2 linked regions of the Azospirillum brasilense genome follow. The protein of the gene in region 2 interacts with the protein of the main gene of each other region in a pairwise test. Links are inferred from orthologs where the notes say so. Each region holds a gene or a part of one and is shown on either strand. Other genes may lie near its edges.

Region 1 (5,095 bases), 1.2 Mb from region 2 along the record:
CGGGCTGGTGGGCGAGCTGAAATACGCCTTCCCCCTGACCACCGCCGGGCTTCTCGCCATCGTCGGCGGTCCCATCGCCGCGCCGCTGGCGGCCATCGTCGCCGCCGGCCTGGGCGGCGTCGCCATCAAGGATTACCTGGACGAGCTGACCAGCCACCCCGACACCGACGAGTTCAGCCGCGCGCTGGAGGCCGGCGGGGTCATCCTGTGGGTGCGCACCGCCGAGGTGGAGGACGAGGTGGAAGCCGCCGAGATTCTCGAAGGCAACGGCGGCGCCAACATCCACCTGTCGGTGCGCGAGGAATAAGACGGGAAGAAACGCCGTCCGTCAGGCGGCGCAGGCGCGCCAGTCGCCTCCGCCGCCGACCACGGTCAGCCCGCGCAGGCGGAACTGCGCCCGCACCACCGCGGCCCAGCCCTTGCGGATCTGGGCGATCTTGACGGCGTCGGACGCCTTGGCGTCGGTGGCGGTGCCGCAGATCTCGAACAGAAGCGCGTCGCCGATGGAGCCGGGGCACAGCGCCAGGGCGTGAACCAGCCAGGCCATCAGCTCGGCCGGGGTGTGGCGCGGCAGGCCGCGCTCCGCCAGGGTCAGGGCGTTCCCGAGGTTCGCCAGCTCCCGCCGTGCCGTTCCGGGGTTCGGGATCATCAATGGCCTCCCTCGCGCGTGTCTCACGGACGACTCCTTACCTCTTTGGAATGGAGCGCGTCAGTGACGGCCATCACAGCGGCACTCCGAATGGGATCATGCAGGAAACAGACGGCAGCCACTTTTGGTGTGCCGCGTGCGAATTATCCTCTTTCCCGTTATAGTCGGGACGCCGCACGGTTCGTCGCATCCCTCGCATCCCTGGGAAGGCTCACGTTTTGTCGATGCTCTCCACCCGCGCCACCTCGGCCGACGCGTCCGACACCAAGGACGCCGGCACCGCCAACATCCCCAACAAGCGCGCGATCCTGTCCCGGCGCAAGCTGGCGGAGGACCTGGAGACGCTGGTGGCGGAGCATGGGACCGGCGACAAGCTGCGCCCCGCCCTGATCGCCCGCCTGCGCGGCGCGCTGAACGACGGGCGGGCGGAGGTGCGCGCCCGCTTCGAGGCCAAGGGATCGGGCGAGGACTGCGTGCGGCAGAACTGCTACCTCGCCGACGGGGTGGTGCGTTCGCTGGCCGACCTGACGGTCACCCACATCTTCCCCTCGCCCAACCCGACCTCCGGCGAGGTGTTCGACATCGTCGCCACCGGCGGCTACGGCCGGGGCGAGCTGGCGCCCTTCTCCGACATCGACCTGCTGTTCCTGCTGCCCTACAAGCGCACCCCGCGGGTGGAGCAGGTGGTGGAGTACATGCTCTACATCCTGTGGGACCTCGGGCTGAAGGTCGGCCACGCGGTGCGCAGCGTCGACGACTGCATCCGCCAGTCCAAGGCCGACGTCACCATCCGCACCGCCATCCTGGAGTCCCGCTACCTCTGGGGGCCGCGCAAGCTGTTCACCGAGTTGCGCCGCCGCTTCGACCGCGAGGTGGTGGCCGGCACCGGGCCGGAGTTCGTCGAGGCCAAGCTTGCCGAGCGCGACAACCGCCACCAGAAGCTGGGCGACAGCCGCTATGTGCTGGAGCCCAACCTGAAGGACGGCAAGGGCGGCCTGCGCGACCTGCAGACCCTGTTCTGGATCGCCAAGTACCTGTACCGGGTCGAGGACGTCGACGATCTGGTCGGCAAGAAGGTGCTGCTGCCGGAGGAGGCGCAGCGCTTCGCCAAGGCGCAGAACTTCCTGTGGACCGCGCGCTGCCACCTGCACTACCTGACCGGGCGCATGGAGGACCGGCTGACCTTCGACGTGCAGACGTCGATCGGCAACCGCATGGGCTACACCGACCACGCCGGGACCAAGGGCGTGGAACGCTTCATGAAGCATTACTTCCTGGTCGCCAAGGACGTGGGCGACCTGACCCGCATCTTCTGCGCGGCGCTGGAGGCGGAATCGAAGCGCCCGCCCAAGTTCAACATCCTGCGGCTGGCCGCACTGGCCCGCCGCAAGGACGTGGACGGCTTCGTGGTGGACGGCGAGCGGCTGAACGTCCGCAGCGACCGCCAGTTCAAGGACGAGCCGCTGGACATGATCCGGCTGTTCCACACCGCCCAGCAGAACGACATCGACATCCACCCCAACGCGCTGCGCGCCATCACGCGCTCGCTGTCGGTGGTGGGGCCGAAGCTGCGCGCCGACCCGGAGGCCAACCGGCTGTTCCTGGAGATCCTGACCGGCCGCAAGGACCCGGAGATCACGCTGCGCCGCATGAACGAGGCCGGGGTGCTGGCCCGCTTCATCCCCGACTTCGGCCGGGTGGTCGCGCAGATGCAGTACGACATGTACCACGTCTACACGGTGGACGAGCACACGCTGTTCGCGCTCGGCATCCTGCACAAGATCGAGATGGGCGAGCTGGCCGGCGAGCTGCCGCTGTCGTCGGAGGTGATCCACAAGGTGGTGTCGCGGCGCGCGCTCTATGTCGCCGTGCTGCTGCACGACATCGCCAAGGGCCGCGGCGGCGACCATTCCATCCTCGGCGCGCGGGTGGCGGAGAAGCTGTGCCCGCGGCTCGGCCTGACGGCGGAGGAGACGGAGACGGTCGCCTGGCTGGTGCGCTGGCACCTCGCCATGTCCTACACCGCCTTCAAGCGCGACCTGGAGGACGACAAGACGGTGCGCGACTTCGTCTCGCTCGTCCAGTCGCCGGAGCGCCTGCGCCTGCTGCTGGTGCTGACGGTGGCGGACATCCGGGCGGTCGGGCCGCAGCGCTGGAACAACTGGAAGGCCACGCTGCTGCGCGAGCTGTACAACCGCTCGGAGGAGGTGATGTCCGGCGGCCTGTCGGTCGAAGGGCGCGGGCGCCGCATCCAGGCCGCCCAGGCGGCGCTGCGGGCCGAGCTGACCGATTTCGACGACGCCGATTTCGACCGGCATCTCGCGCTCGGCTACCCCGCCTACTGGCTGGCCTTCGACGCCGAGACGCTGGGCCGGCAGGCGCGGCTGGTCCGCGAGGCGCTGCGCGACGAGCGGCCGCTGACCGTCAACACGCGCATCGACCGCGGCCGGGCGATCACCGAGGTGACGATCTTCGCCACCGACCACCACGGCCTGTTCTCCCGCCTCGCCGGGGCGCTGGCGGCGGCGGGGGCGGACATCGTCGACGCCCGCATCTTCACCATGACCAACGGCATGGCGCTCGACGTCTTCACCGTGCAGGACGCGGCGGGCGGCGGCGCCTTCGAGAGCGGCGACAAGCTCGCCAAGCTGTCGGTGATGATCGAGAAGGTGCTGTCCGGCCAGCTGAAGCCGCTGCACGACCTTGCCAAGCGCAAGGCCCCGCACGCCAGCCGCACCCGCGTCTTCCACGTGCCGCCGCGCGTGCTGATCGACAACAACGCCTCCACCACCCACACGGTGATCGAGGTCAACGGGCGCGACCGCCCCGGCCTGCTCTACGACCTGACCCGCGCGCTGACCAACCTGACCCTGCAGATCTCGTCCGCGAAGATCTCGACCTACGGGGAGAAGGCTATCGACGTCTTCTATGTGAAGGACGTCTTCGGCCTCAAGGTCACCCACGAGAGCAAGCTGGCCCAGATCCGCGAGCGGCTGCTGCACGCGCTCGCCGATCCGGCGGGGTGAGGACGGGGCTTTAGGAAAGCTGGTCTTCCGCCCAGCCGTCGAGCGCCTTGGCGGCCAGACCGGCCAGAACGCCGGTCGCCATGCCGGCGGCGTAGTCGGACGCCCAGTGCCGCTCGGTGGCGAGGCTGGACCAGCCCACCGCCGCGGCGAAGCCCAGGCTGACCATGGTCGCCGGGGACAGGCCGCGGTTCAGCCCGACCGCCGTGGTCAGGGCCGACACGTTGATGGCGTGGCCGGAGGGGAACGAGGCGTGCTTGCCGTCGGCCTTGCCCCAGCGGCTGGGGTCGCGGCCCTCGTTCGGGCGGGCGCGGCAGACGACGCGCTTGATCCCCTTACCGGCCACCGTCCCCAGCGCGATGGCGAGCAGCCCTTGCCGGGCGAGGCGCGACCAGCCCGGCTTCTCCATGCCCAGCCCGGCGGCCCACAGAGCGCCCAGCGCCGGCATCAGCACCATGCGGGAGCTGGGCACCTGGAGCCCGTCGCGCAGGGCCGGCACCTCCGCGCCCAGGGCGACGGCCTTGCGGCGGGCGGTTCCGTCCAGCCCGTTCACGCCGTCCAGGACGCGGTCCGTGAAACCCTCGTCGCTCATCTCGCGGATCTCCCAAAGCACGCCCCCATCGCCGCGGGGGCCAAGCGTAAACAGCCGCGCTGGCGTTTCGTGCCCGCATGGTCCCGCAAGGCAGGGGTGCCCGGCCTGAGGGGCGGCGCCTTGGCAATCGCCGACCATGCCAACATCGGCCACACAATCCCTCTCCCGCCCCGGGAGAGGGGGGCGCTGAAGGCGCCGGGTGAGGGTCGTTCGGAGGATCAACGAGCCGATCCTTGCCCGCACCCTCACCCTTCCCACGCTGCGCGTGGGCCCCTTCCCTCTCCCGGTTCGGGAGAGGGAGGAGTCGGCGATTGCCAAACCGGCCCGCTGCGGCGCCTTGGCAATCGCCGACCACCGGCCCGGACATCGGCCAGACATCGGCAAGACCACCCCATGAAATCCCGAGTCGCGACTCGCCCGCTCCACCCGGCCTTGGCAATCGCCGACCAATGCCCGAGTCGTGCCGAGTCATCAATGATTCCCACAAGGACCCTTGGCGAACGCCGACGAGTCTTCTGGCAATCGCCGACGCACCCCCGAGTCGTCCCCAGGCAATCGCCGACCTAGCAAATAGACTCCAGCAATTAGGTCTCAATTAGCCTCGTCGGCGATCGCCAAATGGACTCTCCCGGCGGTGCATGATCGACTGCAGGCAGAATGGACGGGGGGACCTATGGGCGACGTGCACCAACTCATCATGACGCATGGCCGGCGCGAGGCGCGGAACCTCGTGGACCCGAAGCGGGCCAGCGTCGTCGATGTCGCGGCGGCGGTGCTGGAGGACGAGTCCAACGCGCTGGGCATCACCTATTCCGGATTCTGCCTGACCAG
Region 2 (2,842 bases):
ATGCGGCAGGAGGCCGAGCGGTTGCGGGCCGAGTAGGCCAGCAGCACCGGAGCCTCATAGCCCGGGACCAGACGCTTGTAGGAGTTGGTCGACGGGTTGGTGAAGGCGTTCAGCGCCTTGGCGTGCTTGATGATGCCGCCGATGTAGTACAGCGCCATCTCCGACAGGTCGGCGTACTGGTTGCCGGCGAACAGCGGCTGGCCTTCCTTCCAGATCGACTGGTGGCAGTGCATGCCCGAGCCGTTGTCGCCGAAGACCGGCTTCGGCATGAAGGTCGCGGTCTTGCCGTAGGCATGGGCGACGTTGTGCACGACGTACTTGTAGTACTGCATGTTGTCGCCGGTGCGGACCAGCGTGTCGAACTTGATGCCCAGCTCGTGCTGCGAGGCGGCCACCTCGTGGTGGTGCTTCTCGACCGGCACGCCCATCTCGGCGAGGACGCTCAGCATCTCGGCGCGCAGGTCCGAGCCGCTGTCGACCGGAGCGACCGGGAAGTAGCCGCCCTTGACGCCCGGACGGTGGGCGAGGTTGCCGTCCTCATAGTCCTTGTCGGAGGTGTACGGGCCTTCCTCCGAGTCGAACTCGTAGGACACCTTGTTCATCTCGACCTTGAACTTCACGTCGTCGAACACGAAGAACTCGGCTTCCGGACCGAAGAAGGCGGTGTCGCCGATGCCGGCCGACGCCATGTACTTCTCGGCGGCCTTCGCGATGCCGCGCGGGCAGCGGGCGTAGGGCTGGCCGGTCGACGGCTCGTAGACGTCGCAGAGGATGTTCAGCGTCGGCTGGGCCGAGAACGGGTCCATGACGGCGGTGGTCGGGTCGAGCTGGAGGATCATGTCCGACTCGTTGATCGCCTTCCAGCCGGCGATCGAGGAACCGTCGAACATGATGCCGTCCTCGAACACGTCCTCGTCGATGGTCGAGACGTGCTGGGCGGTGTGGTGCAGCTTGCCGCGCGGGTCGGTGAAGCGGAGGTCCACGTACTTGACGTCGTGTTCCTTGATCAGGTCGAAGACCTTGCTGATGTCGGACATATCTCTTTTTCCACGCTTAAGAGGTTTGGGTCCCGCTGCGTCAAACCGACCGTTCTTCGAGGGGCGGGTGACGGCGCTCGCGGCGGACGTTATGTCATGCCTTTCCCGTGCACACAATGTGGCAGCACAAAAAGACGCGCCCGGATGGGCACCCGCGCACGGATCGTTCCGCGCGCCGCGCGCCGGCCCGCGTTGGTCCGGTTTGCGTCAATCCGACCCGGGTCGGTTCGGTCTGCATCGGTTGTGGGCAGGGCTGGTTCATGGTGGCCGGTGGTCGGGTTCGTGGGACGCGATCAGATCGCGTCGCCTCCCTTCTCGCCGGTCCGGATGCGGACAACTTCTTCCACGGGGGTGACGAAGATCTTGCCGTCGCCGATGCGGCCGGTGTGGGCGGCCTGCTGGATCGCCTCGATCGCCCGCTCCACCAGGGAGTCCTCCATCACCACCTCGATCTTCACCTTCGGCAGGAAGTCGACCACATACTCCGCGCCGCGGTACAGCTCGGTGTGCCCCTTCTGACGGCCGAAGCCCTTGGCCTCGGTGACGGTGATGCCCTTGATGCCGACCTCGTGAAGGGCTTCCTTCACTTCGTCGAGTTTGAACGGCTTAATGATGGCTTCGATCTTCTTCATGGGTCTCTCGTGTACGAGGTGCCAACGCCGGCAGGCACCGTCCACGGCTCTGCCGACGGTCCGATGTAAAGCACGTTGCGTGCCAATCGGAGCGGTTGCGATCCGGCTGCGTGGGATGCCGGGCCGCCGCGGGACGATGCCACCGTGGGCGGCACGCGACTGCCAACGGATAGGGCGAAGTGAACAATATTTGTGCACAAGCTGCAAGCAATCCGCGCAGCCATACCCGTTCGGATGGGGTAACGCGGACTTTTCGCCCGGCTTTTCACATTGATGAACATGGTGGAAAATAGAGCTTGACCCAACCCGTCCCTTGGGGCAAATAGGCGGCCCCGGTGGCGGTGGTAGCTCAGTTGGTAGAGCTCTCGGTTGTGGTCCGAGCGGTCGTGGGTTCGAGTCCCATCCATCGCCCCAGTCCCCCTTGACGGTGGATGCGCCTTCCTCGTGAGGAGTTCACGCGGGCGTTGCATCGATCGAGGCGGCGGGTGGGGTGTTTGCGGACGGTTCATTCCGTCCCCCGGTGGCGGTGGTAGCTCAGTTGGTAGAGCTCTCGGTTGTGGTCCGAGCGGTCGTGGGTTCGAGTCCCATCCATCGCCCCAGTTCTTCCTTCCAATTCCTGTGCCAAACAGGCCATTCCTTTCATTCCTCCTGTGCCCGGCTATGCTGCGGCCGTCGCGGTGCTTATTGTGCCGGGTGACGGTGATGCGGGATTGCGGCGGGTGGAGGCGATGGACGAACTGCTTTCCGTGGCGGAGATGTACCGCGCCGACGCGCTGACCATGGCGGGCGGCGTGCCGGGGCCTGTGCTGATGGAGGCGGCGGGCGCCGCGGTGGTGCGCGCGGTCTGCGAGCGCTGGGCGCCGCACCCGACCGTGGTCCTGTGCGGGCCGGGCAACAACGGCGGCGACGGGTTCGTCATCGCCCGCCTTCTTCTTGAAGCGGGCTGGCCGGTGCGGCTGGCTCTGCTGGGGTCGCGCTCCGCCCTGCGCGGCGACGCGGCGGTGGCGGCCGGACGCTGGACCGGCCCGGTGGAGGCCGCCGATCCCTGGCTGCTGGACGGCAACCCCCTGGTCATCGACGCGCTGTTCGGGGCCGGGCTCGCCCGCCCGCTCGACGGCATGGCGAAGGAGGTCGTCGAGGCGATGGCGGGGCGCACCGTCGTCGCCGTGGACG

What was found.
Region 1: the proteins of D3869_RS12945 (region 2) and D3869_RS07445 interact in binary tests that used the Escherichia coli proteins (3 or more experiments, as listed by UniProt). The link is inferred for Azospirillum brasilense from one-to-one orthologs.

Annotation. Positions count from the first base shown.
Region 1 is NZ_CP032345.1:1,532,715-1,537,809, forward strand. What follows is about bases 501-3,875. They hold D3869_RS07445 ([protein-PII] uridylyltransferase), read left to right. Parts: upstream 501-873; coding sequence 874-3,675; downstream 3,676-3,875. Other genes in these bases: D3869_RS07440 (hypothetical protein), read right to left, coding at 501-649; D3869_RS07450 (phosphatase PAP2 family protein), read right to left, coding at 3,686-3,875. In the rest of the region: D3869_RS07435 (hypothetical protein), read left to right, coding at 1-307; more of D3869_RS07440, read right to left, coding at 329-500; more of D3869_RS07450, read right to left, coding at 3,876-4,264; D3869_RS07455 (replication protein RepA), read left to right, coding at 4,938-5,095.
Region 2 is NZ_CP032345.1:2,714,165-2,717,006, forward strand. It holds D3869_RS12945 (P-II family nitrogen regulator), read right to left. Parts: upstream 1,670-2,842; coding sequence 1,331-1,669; downstream 1-1,330. Other genes in the region: glnA (type I glutamate--ammonia ligase), read right to left, coding at 1-1,037; D3869_RS12960 (NAD(P)H-hydrate dehydratase), read left to right, coding at 2,398-2,842. UniProt on the Escherichia coli protein: P-II indirectly controls the transcription of the glutamine synthetase gene (glnA). P-II prevents NR-II-catalyzed conversion of NR-I to NR-I-phosphate, the transcriptional activator of GlnA. When P-II is uridylylated to P-II-UMP, these events are reversed.